DNA from 2 places in the Streptomyces sp. TRD_SC_5 genome. Region 1 is predicted to be linked to the other one. Evidence: riboswitches for the same ligand, from Rfam matches in the RefSeq annotation. Region 1 holds a riboswitch; the other holds the start of a gene.
The links. A riboswitch is a leader RNA that binds a small molecule or an ion and turns the genes downstream of it on or off. The one in region 1 is predicted to bind S-adenosylmethionine.
Positions count from the first base shown of each region.

Region 1 (5,330 bases):
CTGCTGCTCTTCATGGCGGCCACGATGGCGATGGGCGTCGCCCTCGCCGACTCGGGCGCTGCCCGCTGGCTGGTGTCGGGGCTGCCGGTGAGCGTGCCGCCGTGGCTCTTCCTGGCCGCCGTGATCGCGGTCAGTACGGCCGCCCACCTCGTCCTCCAGTCCCGTTCGGCCCGCTCCAGCGTGCTCGTGCCACTGGTCGTCGCCGCCGCCGTCGGCTCCGGCGTCAACCCCGTCGCCGCCGCTCTCGCCTCGACCGCCGCGGCCGGCTTCTGCCACACCCTGCCCGCGTCCGCGAAGCCCGTGGCGCTCTTCAGCCACATCCCGGACACGCCGACGTACACGCCACGCGATCTGCTGCGCCTCTCGGCGGTGCTGGCGCCGCTGACGGCGGCCGTGGTGCTGCTGTTCGCCCTCCTGGTCTGGCCGCTGTTCGGCGTCCCGGTCCTCACCGAAGGAAGTTGAGCCATGCCTGGCACCTTCAACCGTTTCGCCGTCGCCCCCAGCGGCTTCAAGGAGTCGCTGTCCGCGCAGTCGGCCGCCGAGGCCATCGCCGCAGGGGTACGCCGCGTCGTCCCCGACGCCGACATCGACCTGATCCCCCTCGTCGACGGCGGCGAGGGCACCGCACGCGCGCTCGCCACCGCCACCGGCGGCCGCCTCGTCCCGCTGTCCGCCACCGGCCCGGTCGGTGAGCCCGTCGCCGCGCATTTCGCGCTGCTCGGCGACGGCAGCGCGGTCGTCGAGATGGCGGCCGTGGCCGGCCTGTCCCTGGTCCCGCGCTCCCTGCGCGACCCGGGCGCGACCACGACGTACGGCGTCGGGGAGCTGATCCGCGCCGCCCTCGATCAGGGCGTACGCCGCATCCTCGTCGGCTGCGGAGACTCCGGTACGTCGGACGGGGGCGCCGGCGCGCTCCAGGCCCTCGGCGCCCGCCTGCTGGACGCGCAGGGCCGAGAACTCCCGCCCGGGGGACGGCAGTTGAACCGGCTCCATGACATCGACGCTAGCCGCCTCGACCCGCGTCTGCCGGACACCGAGATCCTGGTCGCCTGCAACCCGTACAACATCCTGTGCGGCCCCCGCGGCGTGGCCCGCGTCTTCGGCCCGCAGAAGGGCGCGAACCCGGCGCAGGTGGAGGAGCTGGCCGCCGCCCTCGACCAGTGGGCGTACGTCCTGGAACGTTCCGCTTTCGCCCCCGCCGGCACCGATCTGCGCTTCGGTTCCGGCACCGGCGCCTCCGGCGGCCTCGGTGCCGGGCTCGCCGCGCTCGGCGCCCGGCTGCTCCCCCGCTTCGACGTTCTCCTGGACCACATCGACCTGGACGCCCGCCTGGCCCGCGCCGACCTGGTCGTCACCGCCGAGGGCGCCCTGGACCACCAGACCCCGCGCGGCAAGATTCCCGCCGAAGTGGCCCGCCGCGCCAAGCTGTCCGGCCGCCCGGTGCTCGCGCTGGCAGGCACGATCGGGGAGGGCGCGCACGAGGTGCGGGCGGCGGGCGTCGACGCGTACAGCTCGATACTGCCCGCGCCGATGTCACTGACCGAAGCGCTCGGCCGCGGGGCCGAGTTCCTCACCGACGCGACCGAACGGGCCCTGCGGATGGTCCTGATCGGCACTCGGGCGGCTCAGACCGCCGGAACGCAACGGCCTTCCTCGGTGCGGTAGTTCCACTTCGCGCCGTCCCGCACGAGCTCCTTCACAGCGCCCACGAACCGCTCGACGTGCTCGTCGGGCGTACCGGCCCCGAAGCTCACCCGGATCGCGTTCAGCGAGCGCTCACCCGGCTCGGCCTCCGGCGCGCCGCACTCCCCCGGCTCCTGCGGTTCGCTGCCGAGCAGGGTGCGTACCAGCGGGTGGGCGCAGAACAGGCCGTCCCGTACGCCGATTCCGTACTCGGCGGAGAGCGCGGCGGCGAAGTGCGAGCTGTTCCAGCCCTCGACGACGAAGGAGATGACGCCGACGCGCGGGGCGTCGTCCCCGAAGAGCGAGAGCACCCTCACCGCGTCGACCTCGGCCAGCCCGTCCAGCACCTTCGTCACGAGCTGCTGCTCGCGCTCGACGAGCGAGTCGAAACCGGCCTCGGTGAGCGCCTTGCAGGCGGAGGCGATCGAGTACACGCCGATGACGTTGGGCGAACCGGCCTCGTGGCGGGCGGCCGTGGTGTGCCACTCGACGTCCACGCCCCCGTCGGCGCGGCGGGCGACCTTGCGCGAGGCGCCGCCGCCCGCGAGGTACGGCTCGGCGCTCTGCAGCCAGTCGGCGCGGCCCGCGAGCACGCCGGAGCCGAACGGCGCGTACAGCTTGTGCCCGGAGAACGCGACCCAGTCGACGTCCAGCTCGGCGATGTCCAGCGGGTGGTGCGGGGCGAGCTGGGCCGCGTCGAGCACGATCCGCGCGCCGTGGGCGTGCGCGGCGGCGGCGAGTTCCTTCACCGGCCACAGCTCACCGGTGACGTTCGACGCGCCCGTGACGCACACCAGGGCGGGACCGTAGGGGTCACGGGCGGCCAGTGCGCGCTCCAGGGTCTCGACGGCCCGGGCCGGAGTCCGGGGCGCGTTCAGGAAGTTGACCTGCGCGTCACGCCAGGGCAGCAGGGAGGCGTGGTGCTCGGTCTCGAAGACGAACACCTGGCAGTCGGCCGGCAGGGCCGCGGCCAGCAGGTTGAGCGAGTCGGTCGTGGAGCGGGTGAAGACGACCTGGTCGCTCTCGCGGCAGCCGAGGAACTCGGCGACGGTGGCGCGGCTGCTTTCGAAGAGGTCCGTCGACAGTTGCGAGAGGTACCCGGCGCCGCGGTGCACGCTGCCGTAGTACGGGGCGTACGCCGCCACGTCGTCCCACACGCGCTGGAGGGCCGGGGCGCTGGCGGCGTAGTCGAGAGCGGCGTAGGTGACCTCGCCCCCGGTGACGAGCGGGACGAGTACATCTCGGCCCAGAACAGGCAGAGCTCCCGAAATGTCACTACAAACGGTCTGGTCGGCGGCAGCGGTGGAGACAGACATGGCGAACTCCCGAAACAGGCAGGCGAATTCCCCGCGCCGGCGGATACGCGGCAGCGCTGGAGAGGAAGAGAAAAGGGGTGTGCGAAGAAGGGGCGTAAGGCCCTATCGCATTCGCTTGCTCACAAGAGGCTCCCTGAGAACCAGGACCCCAAGGCTTCGAGGGGTCCGCGCTTGCCGTGGACCTTTCTGTCCACGACCTGGTCTTCACCCGGGGCACCCCGCCACGGACGGAGGGTTGCCGGACAGCAAGCCGGGGCCAAAACGCTGTCACTCATGACCTGGCAAGCATCTTGCCACACGATCAAGAAGACGCAAGGCGTAGTCCAGAATTCGGACTACGCCTTGCGTCACACATCCGCGCCCTCAGCTGTTGCTGGCAGCCACCCAGCGCTCCAGGGCCGCCCGCGCCGCCCCCGAGTCGATCGACTCCGCCGCCTTCGCGATCCCCGCCGCGAGCTGCTCGTTCAGGGAAGCGTCAGTGGGGTCGAGGGCCACCAGCGCCGCCGCCGTGTTGAGCAGCACCGCCTCCCGCACGGGGCCGGTCTCGCCGGCCAGCAGCCGCCTCGCCACATCCGCGTTGTACGACGCGTCCGCGCCGCGCAGCGCCTCGACGGGCACGATCTCCAGGCCCACGTCGCGCGGGTCGAAGGCCTGCTCCGTGACCGCCCCGTCCCGTACGATCCACACGCGCGAGGTCGATGTCGTGGTCAGCTCGTCGAGGCCGTCGTCGCCCCGGAAGACGAGCGCGGAATTCCCCCGTTCGGCGAGCACGCCCGCGACAATGGGGGCCATCCGGGCGTCCGCGACACCGACCGCCTGGGCCTTCACCCGCGCCGGGTTCGTCAGCGGTCCGAGGATGTTGAACGTCGTCTGCGCGCCCAGCTCCTTGCGTGCCTTGGCGGCGTACCGCAGGGCGGGATGGAACTTCACCGCGAAACAGAAGGTGATGCCCGCTTCCTCGGCGACCTCGGCGACGCGCTTCGGCGTCAGCTCCAGGTTGACGCCGAGCTTCTCCAGTACGTCCGAGGCCCCGCTCGCGGACGACGAGGCCCGGTTGCCGTGCTTGACGACCTTGGCACCGGTCCCGGCCACGACGATCGCCGACATCGTGGAGATGTTGACCGTCTTGGCCAGGTCGCCGCCCGTACCGACGATGTCGACCGTACGGCCCGGCACCTCGATGGTGTTGGCGTGCGCGTACATCGCCCGTACCAGGCCGGTGACCTCGTCGACCGTCTCCCCCTTGGAGCGCAGTGCGACCGCGAAGCCGGCGATCTGGGCGTCCGTCGCCTCGCCGCTCATGATGCGGTCCATGGCCCAGGCCGTGTCGTCGGCGGAGAGGTCCTCGCGGCGCAGCAGGGCGTTCAGGACACCCGGCCAGGAGCCGGCCGCCACGCTGTCGCCGCCAACCGGGGTCACAACGTTCATGGTCCGCTCCAGGGTCCACAGCCAGTAAGGATGGCTCCCACCCTATCCAGCCGCACGGACAGCGAAGAGCCCCGTCCGACGAATGGACGGGGCTCTCGCTGTGGCGACCTGTGGGTCGGGCCGGAGATCAGTGGTGGCCGTGGCCGCTGGTGATCTCCTTGTACTCGTCGGCGGTCGGCTTGGGGATCTGGTTCCCCTCGCCGTAGTAGCCCTTGCTCAGCTTGGCCCGCAGCTTCTGGCCACGCGTCACCTTGCGCTCGACACCGTTCTCGTCGACCTTCGGGCCGATCTCGGCCGGCGCGTACTGCTCGTGCGCCGTGAGGCTGTGCAGCGCCTGCTGGCTGAGCGGCTCGTGGATCTCGACGAACTCACCGTGCGGCAGGCGCTTGATGATGCCGGACTCGCGTCCGTGCAGCACCTTGTCCTTGTCGCGCCGCTGGAGACCCAGGCAGATGCGCCGGGTGACGATGAACGCGAGGACCGGTCCCACGAAGTAGGTGATCCGGACGAACCAGGTGATCGAGTTGATCGACAGGTGGAAGTGGGTGGCGAAGATGTCGTTGCCACCACCCAGCAGCATGATCATGTACGCCGTGATCCAGGCGACGCCGAGACCGGTCCTGGTCGGCGCGTTGCGCGGCCGGTCCAGGATGTGGTGCTCGCGCTTGTCGCCGGTGACCCACGACTCGATGAACGGGTAGACCGCGATCGCGCCGAGGACCAGACCGAAGACCACCAGCGGGATGAACACGCCCAGGGCGAGCGTGTAGCCCCACAGGTTGATCTCCCAGCCGGGCATGACACGGATCAGGCCTTCGGCGAAGCCCATGTACCAGTCGGGCTGGGCGCCGGTGGACACCTGGTCCGGACGGTACGGGCCGAGCGCCCAGACCGGGTTGATCG
Region 1 is NZ_JBWZZS010000001.1:1,843,505-1,848,834, forward strand. Features, by position in the region: gene AC1P0E_RS08490 (SLC13 family permease) at 1-462, shown strand, start outside; gene AC1P0E_RS08495 (glycerate kinase family protein) at 466-1,665, shown strand; gene AC1P0E_RS08500 (aminotransferase class V-fold PLP-dependent enzyme) at 1,626-2,999, opposite strand; SAM riboswitch class IV at 3,162-3,278, opposite strand; gene trpD (anthranilate phosphoribosyltransferase) at 3,363-4,427, opposite strand; gene qcrB (cytochrome bc1 complex cytochrome b subunit) at 4,555-5,330, opposite strand, start outside.

Region 2 (5,330 bases), 2.2 Mb from region 1:
ACCGTCGACCGCGATGAAGCCGTACCCCTTCTCCGCGTTGAACCACTTGACGGTGCCCTGAGCCATGGCTTAACTCCCCTATTTCTGGCCCTTGCACAGGACCGCACTTCGCGGGTCCTGGGTCAGACTCCTCCACCCTCCGACAGGAGAGGGCGTGCGCCGGAACGCGTCGACCGCGGCTGAATGTATCCGCCCAACTGCCCTCTGCAACAGGTCAATCGGACGAGAAATCTGAGCATGAAGGAACACCCGAAAGTGAAGAATTCTCAGGTTTCCCGGGCAAGTCGGGCCGGACGAAGCGCACATGGGCGACAATTCGGTCCGGTACTTTGGCTGCTTCTTGTCGCGCGGGGACGCATTCTCATATGCGCCGGGCACAGGCAGCGGAGGGGGCTTCCCAAACTGTACCGCGCTCAACCATGCAGAATTGCCCCCTCCGCTTTCATTGCGGAGGGGGCAATCGGTGTAACTCGGGGTGTGCGGAGCGGAGATCAGCCGCCGGCGACGGCGGGGATGATCGATACGCCCGCGCCGTCCGGCGTGGCCGTCTCCAGGCCCTGCTCGAAGCGCACGTCGTCGTCGTTCACGTACACGTTCACGAAGCGCCGCAGCTTGCCCTGGTCGTCCAGGACGCGGGCCGCGATACCCGGGTGGTTCTTCTCCAGGTCGGCGATGACGTCGGCGAGCGTCGCGCCCTCGGCCGCGACCTCCGCCTGGCTGCCCGTGTACGTACGAAGAATGGTGGGGATGCGAACTTTGACACTCATGCGAGGCCAGCCTCTCGGAAAGAGTCCAGGTTGGGGCGGATGACGGCGGACTGGCCCGTGGTCGGGGCCACCGCCTCAAGGGTCTTCAGGCCGTCGCCCGTGTTGAGCACGACGGTCGTCAGGGACGGGTCCAGCAGCCCGGCCTCGATGAGCTTCTTCGTCACGCCGACGGTCACGCCGCCCGCGGTCTCCGCGAAGATGCCCTCCGTCTCGGCCAGCAGCTTGATGGATTCCACCACCTGCTCGTCGTTGACGTCCTCGACCGCGCCGCCCGTGCGGCGGGCGATGTCCAGGACGTACGGGCCGTCGGCCGGGTTGCCGATCGCGAGCGACTTGGCGATCGTGTTCGGCTTCTGCGGCCGTACGACGTCGTGCCCGGCCTTGAAGGCCGTCGACACCGGCGAGCAGCCCTCGGCCTGGGCGCCGAAGATCTTGTACGGCTTGTCCTCGACCAGACCGAGCGCGATGAGCTCCTTGAGCCCCTTGTCGATCTTCGTGAGCTGCGAGCCCGAGGCGATCGGGATGACGAGCTGGTCCGGGATCTCCCAGCCCAGCTGCTCGCAGATCTCGTACGCCAGGGTCTTGGAGCCCTCGCCGTAGTACGGGCGCAGGTTGACGTTGACGAATCCCCAGCCCTCGCCCAGCGGGTCGCCGATGAGCTCGGAGCAGAAGCGGTTCACGTCGTCGTAGTTGCCCTCGATGCCGACGAGCTCGCCGCCGTACACCGAAGCCATGACGACCTTGCCCTGCTCCAGGTCGTGCGGGATGAACACGCAGGAGCGGAAGCCGGCCCGCGCGGCGGCGGCGCCGACCGCGCCGGCGAGGTTGCCGGTGGAGGAGCAGGAGAGCGTGGTGAAGCCGAACGCGCGGGCCGCCTCGACGGCGATGGCGACGACACGGTCCTTGAAGGAGTGCGTCGGGTTGCCGGAGTCGTCCTTGACGTACAGGCCCCCGGTGACACCCAGCTCGCGGGCCAGGTTGTCGGCCTTGACGAGCTTGGTGAAGCCGGGGTTCAGGCTCGGCTTCAGGGCCACGTCGGCGGGCACGGGCAGCAGCGGCGCGTACCGCCAGATGTTGTCCGGTCCGGCCTCGATCTGCTTGCGCAGCGCGTCGGCGTCGCCGAACGGGAGGTCGTAGGCGACCTCAAGAGGACCGAAACAGGAAGAACAGGCGAAGATCGGGCCGAGTTCGAATCGCTCTCCGCACTCGCGGCAGGAAAGCGCGGTTGCGGGGCCCAGGTCTACGGGCAGGGAATTCGTGGTGCTTGCATCAGCTTCAACAGACTGCACAGCCATGATGGCGAGGCCCTTTCTCCTCATCTTCCCCACGACGCGTTTCGCCGTGAGACGGAATTGGCACCTTCCCCACCGTTACCTCGCGGTCGGCGGAATGGTTGCCGGGACTTCAACGGGCCGTTCCCTCTGTCCCTCTGGATGAGCGCTATGGCGCCGGGTCTGGACCCGGCGCGTTTGTTCCGCGGTACCCCCGGCATGCGAGGGTCCTCCGCGTTGTTCAAGACTGTAACCGAACCCCCGGACGGTTGAGACGGCTGTCCGCACCGCGAGATTGATCACAGCGAGGGAGTGGCACGTGCTGGAAGAGGTGGAGCGCTGGCTGGACCAGCGGTCCTGGTCCACGGCCGACCGGCCGCTGGACCGGCTGGTCGCGGCCAAGGCCGGGCGCGGCCTCACCGTCAGCGTCGTGCTGCCCGCCCTCGACGAGGAGGAGACGGTCGGTGACATCGTCGCGGCGATACGCGCCGAGTTGATGCTGGCCGTGCCCCTCGTCGACGAGCTGGTCGTCATCGACTCCGGCTCGAAGGACCGCACCGCCGAGGTGGCGGGGGCGGCGGGGGCACGGGTCGTCCACCGGGACGCGATACTGCCTCGCATACCGGCCGTCCCCGGCAAGGGGGAGGTGCTGTGGCGGTCACTCCTGGTGACGAGCGGCGACATCGTGTGCTTCATCGACGCGGACCTGAAGGAGTTCTCCGCCTCGTTCGTGTCGGGCACGGTCGGGCCGCTGCTGACGGAACCCGACGTACATTTCGTGAAGGCGATGTACGACCGCCCCCTGGCCGAAACCACAGGTCAGGGCGGCCGGGTCACGGAGCTGGTGGCGCGCCCTCTGCTCAACCTGCACTGGCCGCAGCTGGCCGGGTTCGTACAGCCGCTGGGCGGTGAGTACGCCGTACGCCGCTCCCTGCTGGAGCGGCTGCCCTTCCCTGTCGGTTACGGAGTGGAGCTGGGCCTGCTCGTCGACTCCCTGCACACGGTCGGCCTCGACGCGCTGGCGCAGGTCGATGTCGGCGTACGCAAACACCGCCACCAGGACGGGCAGGCGCTCGGGCGGATGGCGGCCACGATCTACCGGACGGCTCACCTGCGGCTTTCGCGCGGGCCCCTGGTGCGGCCGGCGCTGACGCAGTTCGAGCGGGGCGAGGACGGGTCCGGCTTCGTACCGCGGACGCATGCGGTCGACACGGAGGAGCGGCCGCCGATGTGCGAGATCGCCGAGTACGCGGCGCGGCGGGCGGCGTAACCCCCGGCTGTGGCACAGCCCGGCCGTACGCACGTTTGAGGGCTTCCAGGACGGGCTAGGTTTCGCCACATGGTCTCCCAGGTCTCCGAGCACGCTGCACAGGTTCTTGTCGCTTCCAACCGCGGCCCGGTTTCGTACACCCTGCGGGAGGACGGCTCGCTCGACGCCAAGCGCGGCGGGGGCGGTCTCGTCTCCGGCCTGTCGGCGATCGGGCAGTCCGACGCAGAGACAGCCTCGCTGTGGGTGTGCGCGGCGCTGGGGGACGGCGACCGGGAAGCGGTACGGCGCGGGACGGGCACGGCGGGTGTGCGGATGCTCGACATCGACGCCGGTGTGCACGCGGACGCGTACAACGGCATCGCGAACTCCGTGCTGTGGTTCGTCCACCACATGCTGTACCAGACGCCGCTGGAGCCGGTCTTCGACGCGGAGTTCCGACGGCAGTGGGCGGCGTACGAGACGTACAACCGCGCCTTCGCCGACGCGCTGGCGGCCGAGGCGGCGCCGGGGGCGGCGGTCCTGGTGCAGGACTACCACCTGTGCCTGGTGCCGGGCATGCTGCGCGAGCTGCGCCCCGACCTGCGGATCGGCCACTTCACGCACACTCCGTGGGCGCCGGTCGACTACTTCCGCCTCCTCCCCGACGACATCGCGCGCCAGCTGGTGAACGGTCTGCTCGGCTCGGACCGGGTGGCGTTCCTGACGCGGCGCTGGGCGGACGCGTTCGCGGCGTGCGCGGTGGATGTGCTGGGCGCCGAGGCCCTGGAGGGCACGGAGGTCGGCGTGCACGGACTCGGCGCGGACGCGGACTTCCTGCGGGAGCGGGCGCACCAGGAGGACGTGGACGAGTGGCTGGTCAGACTGCGCGAGCGGGTCGGGCCGGAGCGCAAGACGGTGGTGCGGGTGGACCGTACGGAACTCTCCAAGAACATCGTGCGCGGCCTGCACGCGTACCGGCAGCTGCTGGCGGACCGGCCGGAGTGGCGGGGGCGGGTGGTGCACGTGGCCTTCGCCTACCCGTCGCGGCAGGACCTGGCGGTGTACCGCGACTACACGGCGGCGGTGCGGCGGCTCGCCGACGAGATCAACGCGGAGTACGGGACGGACGACTGGCAGCCGGTGCTGATGGAACTGGACGACGACTTCGCGCGGTCGCTGGCGGCGTACCGGATGGCTGACGTGGCGCTGGTCAACCCGATCAGGGACGGCATGAACCTCGTGGCGAAGGAGGTGCCGGTGGTCTCCGACGCGGGGTGTGCGCTGGTGCTTTCGCGGGAGGCGGGGGCGTACGAGGAGCTCGGCGACGACGCGATCGTCGTCAACCCGTACGACGTCATGGCGACGGCGGACGCGCTGCACGCGGCGCTGGTGATGGAACCGGGTGAGCGGGCGGAGCGCACGAAGCGACTGTCGGCGGCGGCGACGGCGCTGCCGCCGGCGGCGTGGTTCCTGGCACAGCTCTCGGCGCTGACGGCGGGTTAGGCGGGCGCGCGCCCTTGCCGGCGCGGGTGCGGCTCTGATGGCGCGGTGCGGCCCTGCCCGCGCCTTGACGCTGCGACACGTTGCGGCTCCGCCGCGGGGGCGCCGCTCCCAGCGTCGGCCTCGGCGGGCCGGGGCCGGGGGCCCTGCGGGGCTTTCCCCTACCCGCCCCTTCCCGAAACTGGGGGCAAGCCCCCAGCCCCCGGACGGGCTGGAAGCGCCCCCTGGGCGGGTTCGGGAAGGGGCGGGTCGGGGAACAGTGCCCACCCCGCCCCCATTGGGGAGTGTGGGAACGTGACCTCAGTCGGCCATCAAGGCCGTCCGGCGGTTGAGGACAGAGCGGCGAGCAGGCCCACCACTCCCGCCGGGCCGTCCACCACCAGGTCCGCGCGGTCCGCCAGCGCCGGGACCTCGCTGCCGCTGCACACCAGCAGGCCGGGGACGCCCTCCGTACGCAGCTTCTCCACCGTCGAGTACGCCGCGACGTCGCCCAGGTCGTCCCCCGCGTACAGCACACACCCCGCGCCGACCTCACGTACGTAC
Region 2 is NZ_JBWZZS010000001.1:4,062,780-4,068,109, reverse strand. Features, by position in the region: gene AC1P0E_RS18940 (cold-shock protein) at 1-66, opposite strand, end outside; gene AC1P0E_RS18935 (ubiquitin-like small modifier protein 1) at 492-767, opposite strand; gene thrC (threonine synthase) at 764-2,062, opposite strand; SAM riboswitch class I at 2,080-2,207, opposite strand; gene AC1P0E_RS18925 (glucosyl-3-phosphoglycerate synthase) at 2,358-3,308, shown strand; gene AC1P0E_RS18920 (alpha,alpha-trehalose-phosphate synthase (UDP-forming)) at 3,378-4,790, shown strand; gene otsB (trehalose-phosphatase) at 5,099-5,330, opposite strand, start outside.
Region 2: linked by a shared signal. The riboswitch ahead of thrC (threonine synthase) and the one ahead of AC1P0E_RS08500 (aminotransferase class V-fold PLP-dependent enzyme) in region 1 are both predicted to bind S-adenosylmethionine.